Regions from separate parts of the Marinobacter adhaerens HP15 genome, predicted to be linked through region 1. Evidence: predicted binding sites of a transcription regulator. Region 1 holds the regulator's gene; the other holds the start of a gene.

Region 1 (11,115 bases):
GGATCCGGAACTGCAGATAGTGGGCCCATCCGGTGCCTTCAAACTCAGTGGTACGACCAATATGGCCAGCGAGGAGCTGGATATGCGGCTTGTGGTTGTGTTGCCCCTGACTCAGAATCTGCCATTGGCGGCGCTGCTCATGGGTGCCGGTGCGCCGATCGGCGGCGCCTTGTTTGTGCTGGACAAGATTCTGGGCGATCCTTTGAGCAGGCTGACAAGCGCAACCTACAGCGTGACGGGCACATGGGACGAGCCGGAAGTGAATCTGCAACGGGTTTTTGACACCGGCGAATAACTTTTCTGTTTGGCAATATCGGAGGCAGTCATGAACAAGCGTGTTTCCAACCGGGTCGCAGCCATCCAGATGGTCAGCGGTCATGACATCGACGCCAATCTGCGCGAAGCGGAACAGCTGCTGGCCCGGGCTGCCGAGCAGGGCGCCTCGGTCGCCGTACTGCCCGAGAATTTTGCGGTTCTGGCCACCAGTCAGATGATTGATCGTGGTCGCCAGGAGGCGGGGTCCGAGCCTGTCATAAGGACTTTCCTGGCCGAACAGGCCCGGAAACTGGGGCTCTGGATCGTTGGCGGGTCGATGCCCGTGGCCAAACGACCGGACGGCTCAGATCTGGAGGATCGGGTCAGGGCAACCTGCATTGTCTTTGATGACCAGGGTAAGGAAGTTGCCCGTTACGACAAGATTCACCTGTTTGATGCCATGGTGGAAGATGCCCATGGTCAATACCGCGAATCGGACACCTTCGAGCCCGGCGAACAGATAGTGACCGTGGATACGCCCGCGGGCAAGCTGGGGTTGGCGATCTGCTACGATCTTCGCTTTCCGGAGCTGTTCAGGCTGCTGCGTGAGCAGGATGTGGACTGGATTTGCCTTCCGAGCGCTTTCACCTGGCAGACCGGTGATGCCCACTGGTACCCCCTGATCCGGGCGCGCGCGATCGAGAACCAGGTATGGTTAGTGGCACCTGGCCAGGGTGGCCAGAACAGCGAGCGCCGTCGCACCTATGGCCACAGCCTGATCTGTGATCCCTGGGGGCGGATCGTGACGGAAATGGGGGAAGGCCCGGGCCTGGTCACCGCCGAACTGGACGCCGATCAGGTAGCCAATCTGCGCGCCCGGATGCCGGTGTGGGAGCACCGACGGCTCAAAGGTTGAACCAACGGCTCACATGGCCTCGGCGTCGTCGATGCACTCCCTGAGATAACGGAACAGTTTCCGGGCCTGGCCGGTGTTCTTCTGTTTTTCGACGTCTTTTCGGGCGTTTCGAGCAAGGTTTCGCAGGTGCTGCATATCGGCAGTGGGGCAGTAGCTGAAGAACTCGCCAACAACGGAATCGCCTTCGGCAATCATCCGGTCCCGCCAGCGTTCCGCCAGGTGGTGTCTGCGGGTGTGTTCCTCGCTACCGGCATCGAAGGCGTCGATGGCTTTCGCGAGGGCTTCGGGGTCATCTTCCTGTCGGATGACCTTGCCGATGTATTGCAGGTGCCGTCGTTTGGCCTCGTTCTGGCGGATACGGCGGGATTCCTCGATCGCGGCGCGGAGGGTGTCGCTGATTGGCAGGGTCTCCAACTGATCGTTGCTAAGGTCCAGCATCCGCTTGCCCAGATCCTGCAGGGCGTGCATTTCCCGTTTCAGCTGAGATTTGCTAGGGCCGTCGTATTCCGGCGCGTCGTTGTCTTGATGGTCTTTCATAAATCCGAGATCCGCTTAAGCGTAGAAAATCGTCGCGAGGCCAAGAAAGGCCATGAACCCGACTACATCGGTCACAGTCGTGAGAATCACGCTGCCTGCCAGGGCCGGGTCAATATTGCGAGATTTGAGAAACAGTGGCAGAACCGTGCCAACCAGCGCTGCGGCGACAAGATTGATCACCAGCGCGGCAGCAATGATCGCGCCGATCATCACATCCTGGAACCAGAGCATGGCGGCACCCGCCACCACGGCGGCCCAGAGCAGGCCGTTCAGTATCCCTGACAGAAATTCCCGGTTCAGCAGCCAGCGGACGTTGGCGCCGCTGATCTGCCCCACGGCCATACCGCGAATCACCAGTGTAAGCGTCTGACTACCAGCAATGCCGCCCATGCTTGCGACGATGGGCATCAGAACCGCCAGAGCCACGACCTTGGCGATGGTCTCTTCGAATAACCCGATCACAGCCGATGCGATCAGGGCGGTGATCAGGTTGATCCCCAGCCAGACGGCACGGCGGCGCGATGTCTTCCAGACCGGTGCGAAGGTGTCCTCGTCCTCATCCAGGCCCGCCATACTCATCAGGGAGTGATCCGCATCCTCCCGAATAACGTCAACCACGTCATCGATGGTTATGCGCCCTAGTAGTCGGCCTTCCTCATTCACTACCGGCGCCGAGATCAGGTCGTAGCGTTCAAACAGTGTTGCTACCTTGGTGTCGGAGAGGCTTACGGGAATAGGCTCGATATCGGTATCCATGACTTCACGCACGGTGGAGGCGGGGTTGGATACCAGCATTTTGGTAATCGGCAGCATGCCAATGAAATCATCCCGCCGGCTCACCACGATCAGGCTGTCCGTCATGGGTGGCAGGTTGCGGTGCCGCCGAAGGTAACGCAGTACGACGTCTATGCTGATGTCCGGGCGCACCGTGATGGTGTCGGTGTTCATCAGACCGCCGGCGGTGTCCTCCGGATAGGAGAGAACTTCCTCCACCCGTTGCCGGTCCTGCTCGTCCATGGTCTCCAGGACTTCCTGGATGACCGTATCCGGCAGCTGCTGCAGCAGGTCGGCCAGGTCGTCTGACTCGAAATCCTCGATGATATCCGCCAGTTCCTGAGCATTAAGCTGGCTCAGGAAGTAGCCTCGGATATCATCACTGAGATACTGGAGAACCTCGCCTTCGAGGTCTTTGTCCACCAGGTTCCACAGCAGGGCCCGCTGCCGGGGCGGTGAGGATTCCAGCAAATGGGCAATATCACTGGGGCTCAGGCCACCGTTCAGGATGCGGGCAACCTGCTTCAGTGCGCCACTGTCCAGCGCTTCGCTCAGGGAGCGAAGACGCTGGCGGGCCTGGCTTTTTTCCAGAATATCGGTCATGAATCACCCGGCGTCAGAAAACGCCTGTATTATAGCGGAGTTAGGCGCTATCGGTGAGAAAGAGTTGTAGGTGAATGCCGTACGGAAGGCGGAATTACTCGCCCTCACCGAAATAGTCGTTAATCAGTTCCACCAATGCTTCGATGGCCTGTTCCTCATCCGGCCCGTCGGCAATGAGCTCCACATCGGTTCCTTTGCTGGCGGCCAGCATCATCACCTGCATGATGTTCTTCGCGTCCACATCCCGGCCTTTGCCGCTGATACGCACGCTGCTGTCGTATTCGGATGCCGTGTTGACGAGCTTCGCAGTGGCGCGCGCATGCAGGCCCAGTTTGTTGATAATGGTAATGGGGCGGCGAATCATGGCTCGATCAGATCTCTTCCCGGGTCTGCAGGTGTGGCAGCTCGGTGTGCCGCACTTGCACATTGCTGTACCGTTGCCGGAAGTACTCACCCAACTGCTCGCACACATACACCGACCGGTGCTGGCCGCCGGTACAACCAATGGAAATGGTCATGTAGCTGCGGTTGCTGTCTGCAAAAGAGGGCAGCCAGGTATCCAGAAATGATTTCAGGTCCTCGATCATCTTCCGGCTTGCCGGTTCTTTTTCCAGAAACTCGATAACCGGCTGATCCGTCCCGACATACTTGCGGAGGCTGGTATCCCAGTAGGGGTTGGGCAGGCAGCGGACATCGAAAACGTAGTCGGAATCCAGCGGCACGCCGTGTTTGAAGCCGAATGACTGAAACAGGAGAGCCAGTTCCTGATCTTTTCGACCGACCACGCGCTGCTTGACCATGTCCCGCAGCTCGTACATGGACATGCCGGTGGTATTTACGTAAAGATCGGAAAGCTTGGAAAGGGGCTCCAGCAGTTTCTTCTCGCTGGTAATGGCTTCCCGGAGAGAGGTCCTGTCGTCACTCAACGGATGCTTTCTGCGGGTGGCGTGAAAACGCTGCAGAAGCGACTGCTCGTCGGCGTCCAGGAAGATGATTTCAACGGTAACCCCGGTTTCCTGGAGGCGCCGGTAGATCTCCTCGAAATTGGCCAGCTCGCCGGAAAGGTTCCGCGCATCGATACTGACGGCCATCTTGCCCAGTCGACCAGGCCTGGTCTGGCTGGCGGCTTCCCGTGTGAGGGGGAAGAGCAGGCCAATAGGAAGATTGTCGATGCAATAAAACCCGAGGTCCTCCAGCACATGAAGTGCGGTACTCTTGCCCGAACCGGACCTGCCACTGACGATAATCAGCTTCATGACCACCTTACCTCCACTGCAGTGAATATCAGCCGCCTGAGGCGGTCATGCGCTGGTACAGCGTGCTGGCGTCCTCGCATTGCCGGAGGCGATCACAGAATGACCGCTCGTTGAACTTCTCCGCCAGTTGGCTCAGCAGCTCAAGGTGCTCGCTCGTCGCCTCTTTTGGCACAATCAGGGCAAAGATCAGATCGACTGGCTGATTGTCGATAGCATCGAACTCCACGCTTTCTTCAAGCGTCATCAGCACACCCACCACGTGGTCCAGTCCTTCCAGGCGGCAGTGGGGAATGGCAATTCCCTGGCCAATGCCGGTGCTGCCCAGGCGCTCACGGGAAATCAGGTTGTTGAAGAGCTGGGTCTCGCTGAGCGTGTTGTCCTGATGGTTTATTTGCTCGGCAATAAACTCCAGGGCCCGTTTCTTGCTGGACGCAGCTACCCTGCAGAGGGTGAGCTCCGGCGCAAGAATGTTGTCTATGGTCAGGGATGTGTCGCTCATGGATCGACTGCATTTCCGTTAAAAAAAAGGCTGCGACACGTTACTCATGTCGCAGCTCGATTAGATGAAGTGCATGAAAACAGCGCGTTAGCGAGAGCCGTTTCCGTGCATCCGTTCTACATTCTTTTCCTTGTGCTTGAGGATCTGACGGTCGAGCTTGTCGATAAGGGCATCAATGGCCGCGTACATATCCTCGTTTTCTGCCTTTGCGTGAATCTCACCACCTACCACGTGCAATGTGGCTTCCGCAATCTGGCGCACCTTTTCCACTTCCAGAGTCACCTGGCAGTTACTGATGTGGTCAAAGTGACGCTCGAGCTTCTCGAACTTCTCTGAAACGTAATCCTTCAGTGCGGGAGTCAGTTCTACGTGATGGCCTGAAATGTTGAGTTGCATAGGCGTCTCCTGTTGTCATCATGCCGGCTCCCGGGAGCCGGTCTGGGTGCTGGCGCATTGTGCGCCGGCGAATACAGTGTTGAGTCCCGTCCCGGGGTATTCAGACCAGCCGCTTGCGTTCGTTGGACGGCGGAATGTGCATGGCCTCCCGGTACTTGGCAACGGTGCGTCGCGCAACCTTGATACCCTGTTCCCCTAGCATGGCTGCAATTTTACTGTCGCTCAACGGCTTTTTGGGTGTTTCGGCGGCAATCAGCTTCTTGATCATCGCGCGTATGGCCGTGGAAGAGCATTCTCCGCCCTCATCAGTGCTGACATGGCTGGAGAAGAAATATTTCAGTTCGAAAATACCCCTGGGGGTATGCATGTATTTCTGAGTGGTTACCCGTGAAATCGTTGATTCATGCATTTCCACCGCCTGGGCAATGTCCGAGAGAATCAACGGCTTCATTGCTTCCTCGCCGTAATCCAGGAAACCCTGCTGGTGCTCGACAATACGGGTCGCTACTTTCAGCAGGGTCTCATTGCGGCTCTGCAGGCTCTTGATAAACCACTTGGCCTCCTGCAACTGATCGCGGAGGTAGGTGTTGTCTGCACTGCTGTCTGCACGCCTTATAAGTGAAGCATAGCTGGCATTTACCCGGATGCGCGGTGCAATTTCCGGATTCAGCTCAACACGCCAGCGGCCATTGTGCTTGCGAACGATGACATCCGGAATCACGTAGTCGGGCTCGGCGCGATCAATCACGTCGCCCGGGCGCGGATTGAGGCCGGTAATCAACGCCAGGACTTCCCTGAGTTGATCTTCCTTCAGGCGGCTGCGACGCAATAGCTGGGCGTAGTCCCGGTTGCCCAGCAGGTTGATGTAGTGGGTGATCACCAGGCGTGCCTGGGCGAGCCAGGGTGTGTCCGGCGGCAGCTGGTTAAGCTGTATCAGCAGGCATTCCTGCAAATCCCGGGCAAACACGCCAGGGGGATCGAAGTGCTGGAGGCGATGCAGGACGGCTTCCACTTCATCCAGTTCAAGGGGGTCTTCTTCGTTCTCGTCCAGCAGCCCGGCGTGGATTTCTTCCAGGGGGCTGGTGAGATAGCCCCGCTCGTCCACGGCGTCCATCAGGGCGTGGGCAATGGCCTGGTCCCGCTCACTCAGGGGAGTCAGGTTGAGCTGCCATTCCAGGTGATCCTGAAGGGTCTCGGTGGGCGAGTTGCGGGTCTCGAAATCGTGATCGTTTTCATCGTCGTTGCGGGCTGCCGGGGCAGGGGCGGACTGGTAGATGTCATCCCAGGCCGTGTCGACCGGCAGATCGTCCGGAATGTTATCCGGAATCTCGTTTTCCGACGACCAGTCCGGGCCGTTCTCGGATTCGTCCCAGTCGCTGGACGGTTCCGGCGTGGTCTCGGCAGCAGACTCGGCCGCATTGGCCTCGCGCTCGTCACTCTCGGTGGACGTGTCGGTCTGATCGTCGTCCTCGGATGTCTCCAGCATGGGGTTGGATTCCAGTGCCTGCTGGATTTCCTGTTGGAGGTCGAGGGTAGATAGCTGGAGAAGCCGGATCGCCTGTTGCAGCTGGGGTGTCATGGTCAGGCTCTGACCCAGCTTTAACTGTAAGGAGGCTTTCATAACCATGGTTCAGGATCCGTCACTCATCAGCGCTTTGTGTCATAGGTCTTGAAAAAATCTTTATATGCCGGTTACTTGCCGCGGTTTTCTTTACCCTAGCAAGTTCTTTGCCGAGTTTACTTGCTACAGATCATCAAAACAATGAGCCATTCACTGTCACAGCCTGAATTCGTCCCCGAGGTAGACTTCCTTGACCTGTTGATTGGCCAGGATCGCATCGGCATTGCCGGAGGCGATGATGTGCCCGCCGGAAACAATGTACGCGTTCTCGCAGATATCGAGAGTCTCGCGCACGTTATGGTCGGTGATCAGCACGCCAATCCCTTTGTCCCGCAGATGCCGGATAATGTGTTTGATGTCGCTGACGGATATAGGGTCAACACCGGCGAAGGGCTCATCCAGCAGGATGAAAGCCGGCTCCATGGCCAGAGCCCGGGCAATTTCCACCCTTCGCCGCTCACCACCGGACAGGGCCATACCAACGCTGTCCCGTATATGGGTGATGTGGAATTCCTCCAGCAGCTCCTCGAGCTTTTTCTGCCGGTCTGCCTTGCTCAGGCCCTGCCGCGTCTCAAGGATCGCCATGATGTTGTCGCGCACAGACAGTTTGCGGAAAACCGAGGCTTCCTGTGGCAGGTAGCCGATGCCCTGACGGGCCCGACCGTGCATCGGCAGCGGCGTAATATCCCGGCTGTCGATCGTTATCCGCCCGTGATCGGCAGGTACCAGCCCCACGATCATGTAGAAACAGGTGGTTTTCCCGGCGCCGTTGGGTCCTAGCAGTCCGACAATTTCCCCGCTTCGGATTTCCAGGGAAACATCAATAACCACTTTTTTCTGTTTGTAACTTTTTGCCAGGTTACTGGCTCTCAGAACTGCCATCGGTTTCCTGTTTGTCAGTGCGTCTGTCGGCGCTGCGCGGCTGGATCACCATTTCTACCCGGCCAGTGCCATCGCCGGTCTCGGCGCCGCCTTCTGCGGTTACAACGCGGCCAGCGGTATCATAGTGAATCACGTCGCCGCGGAACAGGTTGCCATTCTGCTCAATCACCGCTTCCCGTTCAAAGGTCAGCTGGCTGTCGGTGGCGGACCAGGTAATATTCAGGGCGCGGGCGTCGGTTTCACCTTCACCTTCGCGCGCCGGCTGCCTGTATCTTGCAGGGGTTCCGGAGGCCTCGATGCGGCTCAGGCCGTCCTCAGTACGGTACAGGACCACACGCTCCGCGTTCAGGCGGGTATTGCCTTGTTCAAGTTCCACATCGCCGGTGTAAGTGGCAATGCCCTGGCCGTCGTCCAGGCGGGCGTTGTCGGCGGTAACCTTGATGGGGATGTCGGAATCAAGGTCGAAAGCCGCCACCGGGCCAGCCATTGCGACTGTCAGCAGGGCGGCCAGCAGGCTCCGGTATCGGTTAGTTTCCGGTTTCATAGCGTCCTTCCACCTGGGAGTTCAGTTCCAGAATCCGCTCGTCAATCCACGCTTTCATGCCCGTGGCCCGGGTTATGCCGGTAACGTCGCGTATTTCTACGGGTGCGTCTGTATATACCATGCCCCGGTCATTATCCAGCGTCAGTGTTGATGTTGTCAGAGTGGCGTCCCGTTCACCAATACTGCGCTGAATCCGGACATTGTCAGTGAGATAGACCAGGTTCTGGTTCTGCAGCAGGCTGCCATTCTCGGCTTCAACAATCCAGGGCAGAACATTGTCGCCGCCATACAGTTCGGCACGGGGAGACTCCATGGTGGCCAGGTTACCTTCTTCAAACTGCTCAATGCGGGGGCTGGAGAACCGGATTTTCAGCTTGCCCGATTCGTCGAATGACGTGTAATTGCCATTGACCACAAAGCCGTCCGGTTCGGCATCGCCCCGCAGCGCGGCTGCCTCATCATCAATGACCGGCGGTTCATCGCTTTGCCAGAGCAAAAAGACCGCGGCCACCACGGTGCCAGCCAGCGCCAGTGTTCGCAGCCAGGGCCGGTCCGGGAGCCAGTTCACGCCTTAAGCTCCAGGTAGGGTGCAAGCGCAGCATCCAGCTTGCCATGGGCAGTCAGCAGCAGGTCGCAGGCTTCTCGCACCGCGCCCTCGCCACCCCGGGTTCGGGTGCAGTAATCGGCATGTTGCTGCACCAGCCAGTAACCATTGGGTACGGTGATCCCCAGCCCGGCAAACCGGAGCGCCGGCAGGTCTGGCAGATCATCACCCATGTAGGCGATGGCCTCAGGGCTGAGATCCATGGTGCTGACCAGTTCCTGCAGGGCCACTTTCTTGTCCTCACGCCCCTGCATCAGGTGGGGGATGCCCAGATCCCGCATGCGCTTTTCGGTCAGGGGTGACTTCCGACCGGTAATAACGGCGACAGTAATGCCGGCTGCCATGAGTTGCTTGAGTCCCAGGCCGTCCAGGATGTTGAACGCCTTGAGTTCATCACCGTTAGCGCTGAAGTAAAGCTTGCCATCGCTCATGATGCCGTCCACATCCAGTGCGATCAGTCGAATTTTGGCGGCTTTTTCCAGCAGTGGCTCAGGCCATTGATGCTTCATGTTGAAAAACTCCTCATGGCCCATCAGATGACGCCGGCCCGCAGCAGGTCGTGCATGTTGATGGCGCCGATTAGAGCACCGCTATCGTTCGTCACGGGCAGGGCATTGATCTTCATTTCCTCCATGATATTCAGCGCTTCCGCCGCCAGATGATCAGCCTGGATGGTTTTACCATTCCGCGTCATCACCTCATTGATGGGCGTATGATGAATATCAACCGACCGGTCCAGAGTCCGGCGCAGGTCACCGTCCGTAAATATGCCGGTAAGCGTGCCTTCCCCGTTTACGACGGTGGTCATACCCAGACCTTTGCGGGAGATTTCAAGGAGAGCGCCGCTCAGGGGTGTGCCCTCGTTAACAACGGGAATCTGATCGCCTGTATGCATGATGTCGGAAACCCGAAGCAGCAGCCGGCGGCCGAGGCTGCCTCCGGGATGGGAGAACGCAAAATCCTCGGCACTGAATCCGCGGGCCTCAAGCAGTGCAACGGCCAGTGCATCCCCCATGACCAGGGTGGCCGTTGTTGAGGAGGTGGGCGCCAGGCCCAGGGGGCAGGCTTCCACCATGACGCTGACGTCCAGGTTGGCGACGGCTTCCCGGGCCAGGGTGGACGTGGCATTGCCGGTCATGCTGATCAGCGGGGCGCCCATACGTTTGATCAGGGGCAGAATCGTGACCACCTCGCTGGTGTTGCCGCTGTTGGAAATGGCGATGACAACGTCCTGCGGTGTGATCATCCCCATGTCGCCGTGGCTTGCTTCTCCGGGATGCACGAAAACGACGGTGTACCGGTGCTGGCAAGGGTGGCCGCTATCTTGTTGCCGATGTGGCCGGATTTTCCCATGCCGGTCACGACAACACGGCCCGTGCAGTTCATGATGACTTCGCAGGCACGGGTGAACTGGTCGTCGATCCGGCTTTCAAGTGCATCAATGGCGTCACGCTCGATGCGAATGGCGCGGATGGCAGAAGATCGGAAATCGTGGGCAGTCTGTTCGGTCATCGGGCTAAGGGCCTGGCTATCGGGACATTGAAAATGTGGGGCAGAGTATACCATTTTCCCCCGGCAACGATGCCCGGTTACAGGAAGTTCAGTCAAACTGATCATTGCTATCAGTACATTTTGCGCTCTTTGGATTGAGCTCCGGCGCTCCATGGCATAATGTAGCGCCTCTTTGAAAGGTAGGGACTATGGATTCACCGGCTTACATATCGCTCAAGGATGTCGTGTTCTCCCGTTCAGGGCGCCGTATCTTCGACGGTGTCAGTCTGGATATTCCCCGCGGCAAAATTACTGCCATTATGGGGCCCAGCGGAACCGGTAAAACCACGCTGCTGCGTCTTATCGGTGGTCAGCTCAAGCCAGATTCCGGCAGTGTCATGGTGGACGGCCACGAGGTGCCAAAGCTCAAACGCAAGGCTCTCTACAGTCTTCGCGAACGGATGGGCATGCTCTTTCAGAGCGGGGCTCTGTTTACCGACCTGACTGTCTTTGAGAACGTTGCCTTTCCGCTCCGCGTGCATACCAAGTTGCCGGAAGACATGATCCGCGACATTGTTCTGATGAAGCTGGAAGCTGTTGGCCTGCGCGGCGCTCGCCAGCTGATGCCTTCGGAGTTGTCCGGGGGGATGACCCGCCGGGTTGCCCTGGCCCGCAGTATTGCCCTGGATCCTGAACTGATCATGTACGACGAACCCTTCGCCGGCCAGGATCCGATT
Region 2 (11,115 bases), 1.0 Mb from region 1:
ACCATGGCCGACGCTTGTAGCGCCTGGGTGGATCGGAACTGCCCAACCACATCCTCAACCGTGCCGGAGAGGTTTTGCATCTCCTCCAGTGAGCTGAACTGTGCAAGCTGGGAGATAAACTCGCCGTTTTCCTGGGGCTCCAGCGGGTTCTGGTTTTTCAATTGCGCCAGCATCAATTCCATGAATTCGTTCCGGCCCAGCTCACTGGTGCCCTGGCCGCCATTCTGTTGCTTCAGCTGGTACTGGCTCAGAACATCCGATGCGTCTGTTGCATTTACTGCAGTCATGTTGTGCTCCTCACCCTGTTACTGCTGACCAAGAGTCAGAATGCGCTGCATCATGGACTTGGCTGTGTTCATGACATCCACATTCATCTGGAAACTTCTGGACGACGACATCATGTCCGCCATCTCTTCGACCACATTCACATTCGGGTAGAAGACATAACCATCTTCGTTGGCCGCCGGGTGATGGGGCTCGTAACGCATCTGAAGCTCCGCATCACTCTCGACAATACCGTCAACCCTCACGCCGGCACCTGGCCCCTCATCGGCAGCCATGGGCAAGCCTCCCTGCCCGGGATTCATCAGAGACTGCTGAATCGCCGAGAAAACCGGCTTCCGGGCACGATAGGTTTCCCCCGTGCTGGAACTCGCCGTTTCTGCATTGGCAATGTTGGACGCGGTTGTATTCAGCCGCAGTGATTGCGCGGTCATGCCGGAACCGGCGATGTCAAAAATGCTGCCCAGTGACATGAAAATTCTCCTTCGCTAATCCTGTGACTGCGGCTTATTCGCCCTTGAGGGCTTTGGTCAAACCGCTGAACTTGCTGTTCAAAAACTGGAAGCTGGCCTGGAAATCCATGGCGTTGCGCATAAACCGGGTCTGCTCCTGCTGGGCGTCTACCGTATTGCCGTCAACCGACGGCTGATGGGGAACCCGATACATCAAATCGCTTTCCGACGCCGATGGCGAGGTATCCATGTGCGCGTCATGGGTTTTGGCCATCTGGAATCCGCTGACCTGCTCCTGGGCCTTCTGCATCATTGCCTGGAAATCCAGATCCCGCGCTTTGAAACCCGGGGTGTCGGCGTTCGCCAGGTTGTTTGCCAGCACTTCGGCGCGTTTAACACGCGCTTCAACCGCGTGTTGATGAATGCCCAGAGCCGAATCAAACGTAATTGCCATGTTGCCTCCCGAAAACTGCACTGGTATGCCGAGCTGTTTTTGCCGGCTGTGCTCTTTGACAGGACTAAAGCAAGCTGAATGCCAGAATTATGGTCAGGTGTTAATTTGTCAGGAAACCCAGTGTTGGCAGGCCCTGCAGAGAATCCGAGTAGCGGTTACGGGAAAGGAGAAAGGAAGAGGGCAAGAAAAAGCGGCAAGCTGCTTCCCCCGGCAGAAGCCGGGGGTATTCAACAAGGTCTCAGGGCCAATGACTCACAAACTCGTCCACCGCCGGTCTGGGCACAGACGGCTTGGATGCCGAGACCGTACCGGTGTAGAGAAAGCCAACAATCTGTTCATGCTCTTCCAGGCCCAACCCCTGGTGAACCGAGGAGTGGTAGGCAACGCCGCCTGTTCTCCACATCACGCCGAAACCGGCATCCTGAAGGGCAAGCTCAACAAAACTCATGCCGGCAGCTGCCGACATGACCTGCTCGATTTCCGGTACTTTGGGATGCGTCCTGGGCGACGCGATACCAACTATGACCATGGGTGCGCGAAGGGGGGCACGCCGGAGCTTCTCGATTTCTTTCTCATCGCTGTTATTGGCACAGGTGGACGCAAACAGCTCTCCCAGGGCTTCAAGGCCTTTACCCTCGATCACCAGATAGCGCCAGGGCCTGAGCAGTGCATGGTCCGGTGCACGCGCCGCGCAGGAAAAGGCCCTTTCGAGGGTTGTCGAATCCGGCGCGGGTGATTCCAGCCTCGGTTCAGAGGAGCGGTTCAGGAGGAAATCGGTAACTGCGGTCATATCTGCTCGCTGTTTAAAGACTGTTGAAATATGGGTACGAACACAATTCATGGCTGTGAATTGTGGGTTCTACGTAATGCTGTTAACCTTTAGTCGTAGTCGGGTCTACCAACAATTATAAATGACGCGGTCGTACAACGTTGAGTGGCAACACAATGAGCAACCAGCAATCCTTCAATAACTTTTCCGAATTCTATCCGTACTACCTCGAAGAGCACAGCGACGTCACCTGTCGCCGCTTGCATTTCGCTGGAAGTCTCCTGGTCCTGATAGTCGCCGTATGGGCTCTGACTTCAGGCAAGCTGTTGTGGCTTCTGGCCTTGCCGGTTATAGGCTATGGCTTTGCGTGGGTTGGTCATTTCAAGTTTGAAAAAAATCGCCCCGCTACCTTCAAATATCCACTGTACAGCCTTATGGGTGACTGGGTCATGTTCCGCGACATGCTCATTGGCAGGATCCGTTTCTGAAATGATGAGTGCCCCGGCAGACCTGCGTAATGCCAGTAGCTCAGCTGGCAGAGCCCTCTCGTCCGAGGCGGCGGGCAACCCGATCGCCATTCCCCCGATGCCCGATTACAATGGCCGGGTACTGGCATACACCTCAACCGCCGCCATTATCGTAACCGGCGTTCTCCAGGGCGCCTTTCCGCAATGGCTTCTCTGGCTGGTTGCCGGGGCCCTCACCTGGCCCCACATCGCCCATGCCCTGACTCGCCGCACTTTCCTCAGGAATTCGCCACGCATCCGTCAGAAAATGCTGATATTTGATTGCGTGGTTGGTGGCGCTTTCATTGGTTGCATCGGGCTGATCGTCATCCCCTCCCTCGCCGTTGCACTGATGCTGATGTTCAGTTGCCTGATTGTTGGTGGTATCCGTCAGTGGGTCCTGGGCACCGGCTTCATGGCGGCCTCCATTGCGGGGGCGGTTGCGATCGTCGGCCCGGCAGACGGACCACACTCGCCCCTGCTGACCAGCATCGTGTCGATTTTATCCACCGGGCTTTATATATGCGTTACGGCTTACTATTCCCACCAGCAGGCACGGGCGTTGATGCTGGCAAAGACCCAGATCCAGAACCAGCGGGAGCAGTCCATCGCGCTTTCACACAAACTGTCCAAATATCTCTCGCCTCAAGTCTGGCAGTCGATCTTCACCGGTGAGCGGGACGTGAGACTGGAAACCCAGCGCAAGAAACTGGCGGTGTTTTTCTCTGACATCAAAGGCTTCACCGAGTTGTCTGAGGAAATGGAACCCGAAGCACTGACCGAACTGCTGAATCACTATTTCAATGAAATGTCGGAAGTTGCTCTCAAGTATGGCGGCACCATCGACAAGTTCGTTGGTGATTCCATCATGGTGTTCTTTGGCGACCCAACCAGCCGTGGCCAGAGGGAGGACGCATTTGCCTGTGTCTCCATGGCCATCGAGATGCGCAAGCATATGAAAATCATGCGACAGAAATGGCGCAGCCAGGGCATAAAGACCCCGCTGGAAATCCGCATGGGAATTAGCACCGGTTATACCACGGTTGGTAACTTTGGCGCCGAGAACCGGATGGATTACACGATTATCGGCAAGGAAGTAAACCTGGCCAGCCGGCTTGAGTCCCTGGCGGAGCCGGGCGAAATCCTCGTTTCCTACGAAACCTTCGCGCTGATCAAGGACAAGATCATGTGCAGAGACAAGGGCGAGATTACCGTGAAGGGCTTTGGCAAGCCGGTGCCGATTTACGAAGTGGTCGACTTCCGGCGCGATATGGGCCCCAACCGAAGCTTCCTGGAACACGAACATAGCGGCTTCGCCATGTATCTCGATTCGGACAAGATCACCGAGAAAGAGCGGCAGGCCATCCTGACCGCTCTGGAAGATGCTGCAGATCGCCTGCGGCGGGAAGAGGATGTTTCCTGAGGCGCTTCCCTGCGCTCAAACAGAATCCTGCTACTGACGTATCAACCTTGGGCCGGCATCCCCGCCGGTTTCCGTGCTTCGCCACGGATTGATATCCAGCCCGCCCCGCCGTGTATACCGGGCAACCACGGTAAGCGACTCCGGGTTGCATCGCCCCATCAGATCGGTAAACACCGTTTCCACGCAATGCTCGTGGAAATCCTGTTTCTGCCGGAAGCTCACCACGTAACGCAACAAACCGCCCCGATCGATTTTCGGTCCGGTGTAGCTTATGAGGAGTGTCGCCCAGTCAGGCTGGCCGGTTACCGGGCAGTTGCTCTTCAGCAGATGGGAGCAGAGCCGTTCTGTCACCACCTCCCCACTCGCTGAAAGCGCCTCAGGCGCGTATTCAAAAACCACTTCGCTGACCGGCTCGTCATCAATGAGCTCGAAGCCCTCCGGCCGGCCAATCGCTTCACCGGATTCGTCGACGCTCAACAGATTCACCTGAACAGCACCGCCGCAGGCGCTGGAAAGATCCTGGGTAATCACCTCCGCGACCTGCTCCCGAGAAGAGTAGACCGCCTGGTTCAACGAATTCAGGTACAGCTTGAGCGATTTGGACTCAATGATTGCGGGCGAGGCCGCCGGAAAAACAATCTCCGCCCAGGCCACTTCCGGCACGCCGCTTGGACGCAGCCAGGAGATTTCCCAGGCCTGCCACAGATCCTCGCCAAACCAGGGCCAACGGCCATCCTCCAGACCAAGGCGGCGGCGATTTTCCTCTCTCGCCACCGGGAAAAGCAGCCCAGGATCGTAGCTGTCCGGGTAGTCGCTTGTCTTGCCAAGCGGGGCGTCGTTAAGTGCCATAGTGGTTCCTGAAATCAGTGGCGAATGCCTTTACCACGCTCCAGCATTCTGAGAGCAATGAATGCCAGTACGGAGATGAAAACCAGAATCATACCAAGAGAGACAAACGGATTAACGTCTGACACGCCCAGAATGCCGTACCGGAAGCCGTTGACCATGTAGAGGATAGGGTTGGCCATGGATACGCCCTGCCAGAACCCCGGCAGTAAATCGATGCTGTAGAACACGCCGCCCAGATACGTCAACGGCGTCAACACGAACGTGGGCACAATGGAGATGTCATCAAACTTGGTCGCCAACATGGCGTTGATAAAGCCACCCAGGGCAAACAGTGCCGAAGTCAGAAATACCGTCAGAACCATCATTGGCAAGTTGTGGATGGACAGGCGGGTAAACGCCAGTGACAACAGCGTGACAATCAGCCCGATGCCGAGGCCTCGCGCCATGCCACCGGTTACATAGCCGGCCAGGATTACCCAGTTCGGCACCGGCGACACCAGAAGCTCCTCGATACTGCGCTGGAACTTCATGGAGAAAAATGAGGACACCACATTGGCATAGGAACTGGTGATCACCGACATCATGATCAGCCCAGGCACAATGAAAGACATGTAGTCGAAGCCGCCCATCTCCCCGATACGGGAACCGATGAGGTTGCCGAAAATAATGAAATACAGGGTCATGGTGACCGCGGGCGGCAACAGGGTTTGCGCCCAGATGCGGGTAAACCGGCGTATCTCCCGGACAACGATGGTACTGAAGGCGGTGAAGAGCGCTTGTGGCGTCATGCTGCACCCTCCACGGTTTGAGTTGACTCCGCAGCGTTCTCTTCGACCATGCGAATAAACAGTTCCTCCAGCCGGTTGGCCTTGGTCCTCATGCTGACCACTTTTATGCCCAACCGTTCAAGCTCCACGAACACCTGGTTGAGCCCCTGCCCTTTCTGCACTTCCACCTCGAGTGCACCTTCTCCGTCCAATCGAGTCGGGAAACCATTCAGTTCAGGCGCGGCATCAAGGGTCTTCTCGGTGTCCAGAACAAAGGTTTCCAGGCTCAGTTGCTGCAGCAGGGCCTTTTTGCTGGTGTTTTTAAGAATCTTGCCATGATCGATAATGGCAATATTGCGGCAAAGGGCTTCCGCTTCCTCCAGATAATGGGTCGTCAGGATAATGGTGGTGCCCTGACGATTCATTTCTTCCAGAAAGGTCCACATGGACCGACGAAGTTCAATATCTACGCCGGCAGTCGGCTCGTCCAGAATCAACAGTTTGGGCTCATGAACCAGGGCCCGGGCAATCATCAGACGACGTTTCATACCGCCGGAGAGCATACGTGCCGGGGTGTCCCGCTTCTCCCAGAGTCCGAGCTTTTTCAGATACTTTTCAGCCGACGCCGAGGCCTGTTTAAGAGGAATTCCGTAGTAGCCGGCCTGGGTGGTGACAATGTCGAAGACCTTTTCGAACTGGTTGAAGTTGAACTCCTGCGGCACAACACCAAGGTTCAACTTGGCATCCGAGAGATGGGTGTCGGTGTCATATCCGAACACCCGCACCTTTCCCGCTGTTTTGTTAACCAGGGAGCAAACAATACCCAGGGTGGTCGATTTGCCTGCCCCATTGGGCCCCAGCAAGGCAAAGAAGTCCCCCTCGGCGACGTGCAGATCAATCCCCTTGAGAGCCTTGAAGCCGTCACCATAGGTTTTGGTGAGGCCCTCAATTTCCAGTGCATTGGTCATAACTCATCCCGATTCGGTGAAAAACGGCAAAGAACGGCCCTCGCCGCCAGCCAGAATTTAGATTGCTATTTATTGTGACAAAGTCGCTGATTTCAAGGCCCTTATCGGCCGGAGGCATGCCCGGACCAATAACGGAAACTGCGACAGGAATCCCGATATGAGGCAAATCACGCCCCTATAATGCGGTTACAACAATTTACAAAAGAGGCTGCTGCACCCCGGGTGCAGGCGCGCTGAAACGAAGGGAATGTACGTTCAACCATGAGATCCGTTCACCGCACCCGACTTACGTTCACCCTGCTGGGCACACTTGCTCTCTCCGGCTGTCTGGATGACGGCGGAGGCTCCGGCGACGACAGGAGCACCGGCCGAGTCAATTTCAATGGTTTTAACGGTCTTTCCTATCAGACTGCCAGTCAGTCCGGCACCACGAACACAGCGGGAGAATTCCGCTACTACCCCGGCGAAACCCTCACGTTCAGGGTTGGAGACCTGCCGCTGGTTAGCGATGTACCGGCCAGGCAATACGTAACCCTGCTCGAATTTTTCGAGACCACCCGCACAGGGCTGCAAACGCCAATGGTGGATGATGAGGGATTGAGCACCCACACGCTGACTGAGCAAAACGTTCTGGAGAATACAACGCTGATGAACCTGTCCCGGTTCCTGATGCTCCTGAACTGGAGCCAGAATGTTGCTGAGGGCGACGGTATCGATATCCGCGACCGGGTTATTAGGCAGTTGAACGCGGCCCTTCCGGGCCTGACAGCGCCGATTGATTTCAGTGTCAGCGAATCCGAATTCACGGCCAACAACCCGATGTCTCCCGCCAATCAGCTGCTTGCCGCGATCTGTTTTTACCCCGAGGACGATGAACTCTGTGAGGAGCCGCCCACCCAGGAGGAAATCGACAACGCACCGCCACGACCGGAGAATGATGAGGATCGCGATCCTGACATTGAATACAGTGAAGACCTGCAGGCCAAAAAGGACCGAATCGAGAATGCCGTGCGAACCATGGAAGACATTGATTCGGAGGATGCCCAGACCTATCTCACTCGGGAACTCAAGGCGATCAGTACAACCGTCGCAAACCGATATTTCCTGGATGAGGACGTTGCCAGTCATCCGGCTACTGATACAGCCCTGAAGCAGGTTGCGGTTCGAAAAATCGGGGGCGGACTTTCCCTGGCGGAGCTGGAGGCCATCAGCACACGCCCGCAGGATATCCAGATAAATTCAGCCGACTGGCAGAGCGGAGAGGTGGAGTATTTTGTCGCCGGCCCCTCCGGCGGTGAGTCCGAGCTGCTGCTCAGCTTCCGTCCGGAGGATACCTATCGGTGGGTTCGCAAACAGCTGCGAGTGCTTATCCGCTGATCAGGCGCGAGAGGCTCCAGCGTGATTCCACGCCGGTCACGTCGTAATAGGAAGGATCGAGGCCTTCCGTACCGTGCGGCAGACAATCGCGAACCCGCACGGTTTCTGGCGCTTCCTTGCCTTCGTTGTATCTGGCCAGATCAATAATTTTGGCTGTTTTCAACGGCCTTGAGGCAGCATCGGTCATTACCATTACCCGCGGCCACAAACGGCGCTCAGGGGAATGGGAAACCACAATACCGCGCTGACCATCGGTCAGCTCGACCAGACTCCCGGTGGGATAGATACCGATCGCCTGGATGAAATTCTCGACCAGGTCCTCCTGGAACTCGATATTGCGCATCTCATAGAGCAGCGTGACCGCTTTTGCCGGTGTCATCGGCTCGGCATGAGACCGGGGCGCTATCAACGATTCGAAAAATTCCGCGATACCGGCAACCTTGGCCAGCAATGGAATCCGATCGCCGCGGACACCCTCCGGAAAGCCGGAACCGTTGTGACGTTCCCGATGCCCCTGAACCACACTCAGCACGGCACGGGAGAGCCCGCTGTTTTCAAGCATCCTGACTCCACGGCCAACGTAACTCCGGTAGGTCAGATACTCCTCTGAGCTCAACTGGCCTTCCCGCGCCAGCAACTCGGCAGGCAGCGTGGTCTTGCCCACCTGGGACAGCAGGCAACCCAGGCCCAAATGGTTCAGCAGCCCCTCGTTCAACCCGAGATGGCGCCCACACACCAGGGCCCAGACAGAGGTATTCAGTGCATGCCGGTACAGGTAGCTGTCGTGAGCACGGGTGCGACTGAGCCACAACAGAGCGTCTGGCTGGCGAACAACGCTACTCACCATTTTGCTGGTGATCGCAGCGATCGGCCGGAGATCTGGCACGCCATCGGCACGAAGAGTCTCGAAAAGCTGATCCAGCGCGCCTTCCATATCGTCAAGCAGGCGCTTTGAGGTTTTCATTTCCTTCTTGAGACTGGTAACGGTTTCATACGTCACTGGCTCGCGAATACTCAGGGGCGGCAACTGGAGTTGCTCCCGCCCACCCCTGCGCTTGCCTTGCAATGTTCCGAAAGCCGGCTTGCTTCCGCCTTTTACCTCTTTGGATTCCCTCGCTTCCGCCACATCGACCAGAACCCATTTGCAGTGGGATACCAGTGCACGAATGTCATCCTGGGACCGGATATGGAAACCCTGAATCGGAAAGGGAGTCTGATGCCATGGCCTGTCCAGATCAGACACGAACATGCCCACTTCCAGATCATGAACTGCGACTTTTTTCTGTTGGACACCCACGGGCCACCTCACACAACAAACTTTTCGATAGCTACCATTCTGACCGAACCGCCGGAAGACACAATTACAATATCGTATCGCCAGGTAACCCAAACGCGACAAAACGTAACGCTAATGTTCAACAGGAAACAAAATGTAGCAACGTGATGGGAGTCACATATCAACGTCAGAAAGTGTCACTCTGCGTCACATACCGATTCATCAAATTCAGGCAATCGGGACCGCATTGAACCCCGCGGCGCCTTCCGGACATAAACCGTGTACGGAACTGATGATGCTCGCAGATAGTCAAGGTTCAGGGCGTCATCACCCTCACCCTCTGCCACGACGGCAGGGGTACAGGACACCAGCAACTCCAGTTTCCCTTCTATTTCTGCAATACGGGCATCCGGATCCGCCGGATTGATAGACATGCAGCGTGTTGAGCCGCTTGCCGGCTGGCCCGTCTGCGCCACCCGATCCCGGCCCGCTTCGCCACAGGCACGAATACCCTCGCCGCAGGCACTCGCCTCTTCGTCATCGCGGAGGCGCCAGACACGGTCGCTGCACTGGGTTTCTAGCTTCACGGGCGTGGCTTTATCGCCGGCAAACCACCAACCAGGATACTCCGCGCTTTGCCAGGACAGCCGCACGTGTCTTGGCTCACCGGATGAATTCTCAGCCGGAAACATCGCAAAATGTGAGTAATAGCTGGCACAACCCGATACGGAAACCAGGACAAGGCTTGCAATAATTGGCTTGTAAGCTCTGGAAAAGACTGAAAAGATCATCTGGCTGTTGCATCCCTGACAGCGGTTGGTTGAACACTGCCATTATCCACGGCAGGGGCATTCAATCCGTCTATCAGTCACCATTTTGATCAAACTGGAGGCCGTACCCGTCATTGGTTTTGCGCACGACCACCATTTCAAGTACCGGTGCTGGAACAGGTAGCCCCTGCACCTGCACGGTAACTGTGTCGCCGAGGTTTGGCGCAAATGGCTCAGTGTCCACAACGATGAAAACACCGCCGTCGGAGATATCGCGGGTCGAGAATATGAACTCGCCCAGCTCCTCGTGAACCACCTTTACTTTCGCACTCATTGCCGTGCGTATGTGCTCTCTTCGATCGTTCCCATCCATTTGAGGATTCCACTACTTTTTGCATAGTTTTTATAGTCTTCCGAAGCATAACACCATTTTCAGAAAAATATGCCAACGGAGAGATTGACTCTGGAGTCAATGGAAATGAGAATGGTTGGCGTTTTTAAGAACTTGCCGATCCTGGCAAAGGCAAATTAATACCGGAAACACCCGAAAGGATGGGAATATGCGAATGAAACTGGCTGCTACCGCAGCAATCGCCCTCTCTGCCATGCCCATGGCCGCCTCCGCAGATGGCGAGGTCAATATCTACTCATACCGTCAGGCATATCTGCTCGAACCCCTGCTGAACGCTTTTGAACAGGAAACCGGCATCCAGAGCAACGTGGTCTTTGCCAAACAGGGTCTGGCCGAGCGACTGGAGCGCGAGGGTCGCAACAGCCCGGCAGATTTGGTAATGACCGTTGATATTTCCCGCCTCAACGAGCTGGTAGAACGTGATCTCGTTCAGAACGTCGACAACGAGACTCTGGAAGAGAACATTCCGGAAAACCTGCGCCATCCCGAGGGCAAGTGGTTTGCCCTGACCACCCGCGGGCGCCTGATCTTCGTTTCCAAGGACCGCGTGGAAGAAGGTGAGATCACCACCTACGAGCAACTGGCAGACGATAAGTGGAACAACCGTATCTGCACTCGCAGCGGCAAGCACCCCTACAACATCGCCCTGTTCTCCTCCATGATCGCACACCATGGTGAAGCCGAAACCGAGAAGTGGCTGGAAGGCTTGAAAGACAATCTGGCCCGCAAACCCCAGGGTGGCGACCGCGACCAGATCAAGGCTATTGCCGAGGGCGTATGCGACGTCTCCATTGGCAACAGCTACTACTA

What was found. The regulator sigma-54, encoded in region 1, starts transcription at its own class of promoters, with help from an activator protein. The targets are predictions, from matches to a motif close to ANTGGCATNNANNTTGCTNT.
Region 2: flgB (flagellar basal body rod protein FlgB) is a predicted target of sigma-54. The motif match lies at 1,255-1,274, and genes of this name have one in related genera.

Annotation. Positions count from the first base shown of each region.
Region 1 covers NC_017506.1:2,575,652-2,586,766, reverse strand. The annotation lists gene HP15_RS12230 (YhdP family phospholipid transporter) at 1-295, shown strand, start outside; gene HP15_RS12225 (carbon-nitrogen hydrolase family protein) at 326-1,171, shown strand; gene yjgA (ribosome biogenesis factor YjgA) at 1,181-1,708, opposite strand; gene mgtE (magnesium transporter) at 1,724-3,085, opposite strand; gene HP15_RS12210 (HPr family phosphocarrier protein) at 3,180-3,449, opposite strand; gene rapZ (RNase adapter RapZ) at 3,457-4,341, opposite strand; gene ptsN (PTS IIA-like nitrogen regulatory protein PtsN) at 4,370-4,840, opposite strand; gene hpf (ribosome hibernation promoting factor) at 4,928-5,236, opposite strand; gene HP15_RS12190 (RNA polymerase factor sigma-54) at 5,337-6,857, opposite strand; gene lptB (LPS export ABC transporter ATP-binding protein) at 7,014-7,739, opposite strand; gene lptA (lipopolysaccharide transport periplasmic protein LptA) at 7,717-8,283, opposite strand; gene lptC (LPS export ABC transporter periplasmic protein LptC) at 8,267-8,851, opposite strand; gene kdsC (3-deoxy-manno-octulosonate-8-phosphatase KdsC) at 8,848-9,396, opposite strand; partial or broken gene HP15_RS12165 (KpsF/GutQ family sugar-phosphate isomerase) at 9,420-10,399, opposite strand; gene HP15_RS12160 (ABC transporter ATP-binding protein) at 10,588-11,115, shown strand, end outside.
Region 2 covers NC_017506.1:1,532,663-1,543,777, reverse strand. The annotation lists gene HP15_RS07375 (flagellar hook assembly protein FlgD) at 1-287, opposite strand, end outside; gene flgC (flagellar basal body rod protein FlgC) at 306-755, opposite strand; gene flgB (flagellar basal body rod protein FlgB) at 790-1,188, opposite strand; gene HP15_RS07360 (nitroreductase family protein) at 1,427-1,978, opposite strand; gene HP15_RS07355 (Mpo1-like protein) at 2,134-2,445, shown strand; gene HP15_RS07350 (adenylate/guanylate cyclase domain-containing protein) at 2,543-3,886, shown strand; gene queF (NADPH-dependent 7-cyano-7-deazaguanine reductase QueF) at 3,917-4,735, opposite strand; gene HP15_RS07340 (ABC transporter permease) at 4,750-5,523, opposite strand; gene HP15_RS07335 (ABC transporter ATP-binding protein) at 5,520-6,470, opposite strand; gene HP15_RS07330 (hypothetical protein) at 6,732-7,847, shown strand; gene HP15_RS07325 (HD-GYP domain-containing protein) at 7,837-9,144, opposite strand; gene HP15_RS07320 (hypothetical protein) at 9,321-9,776, opposite strand; gene HP15_RS07315 (PilZ domain-containing protein) at 9,988-10,266, opposite strand; gene HP15_RS07310 (Fe(3+) ABC transporter substrate-binding protein) at 10,454-11,115, shown strand, end outside.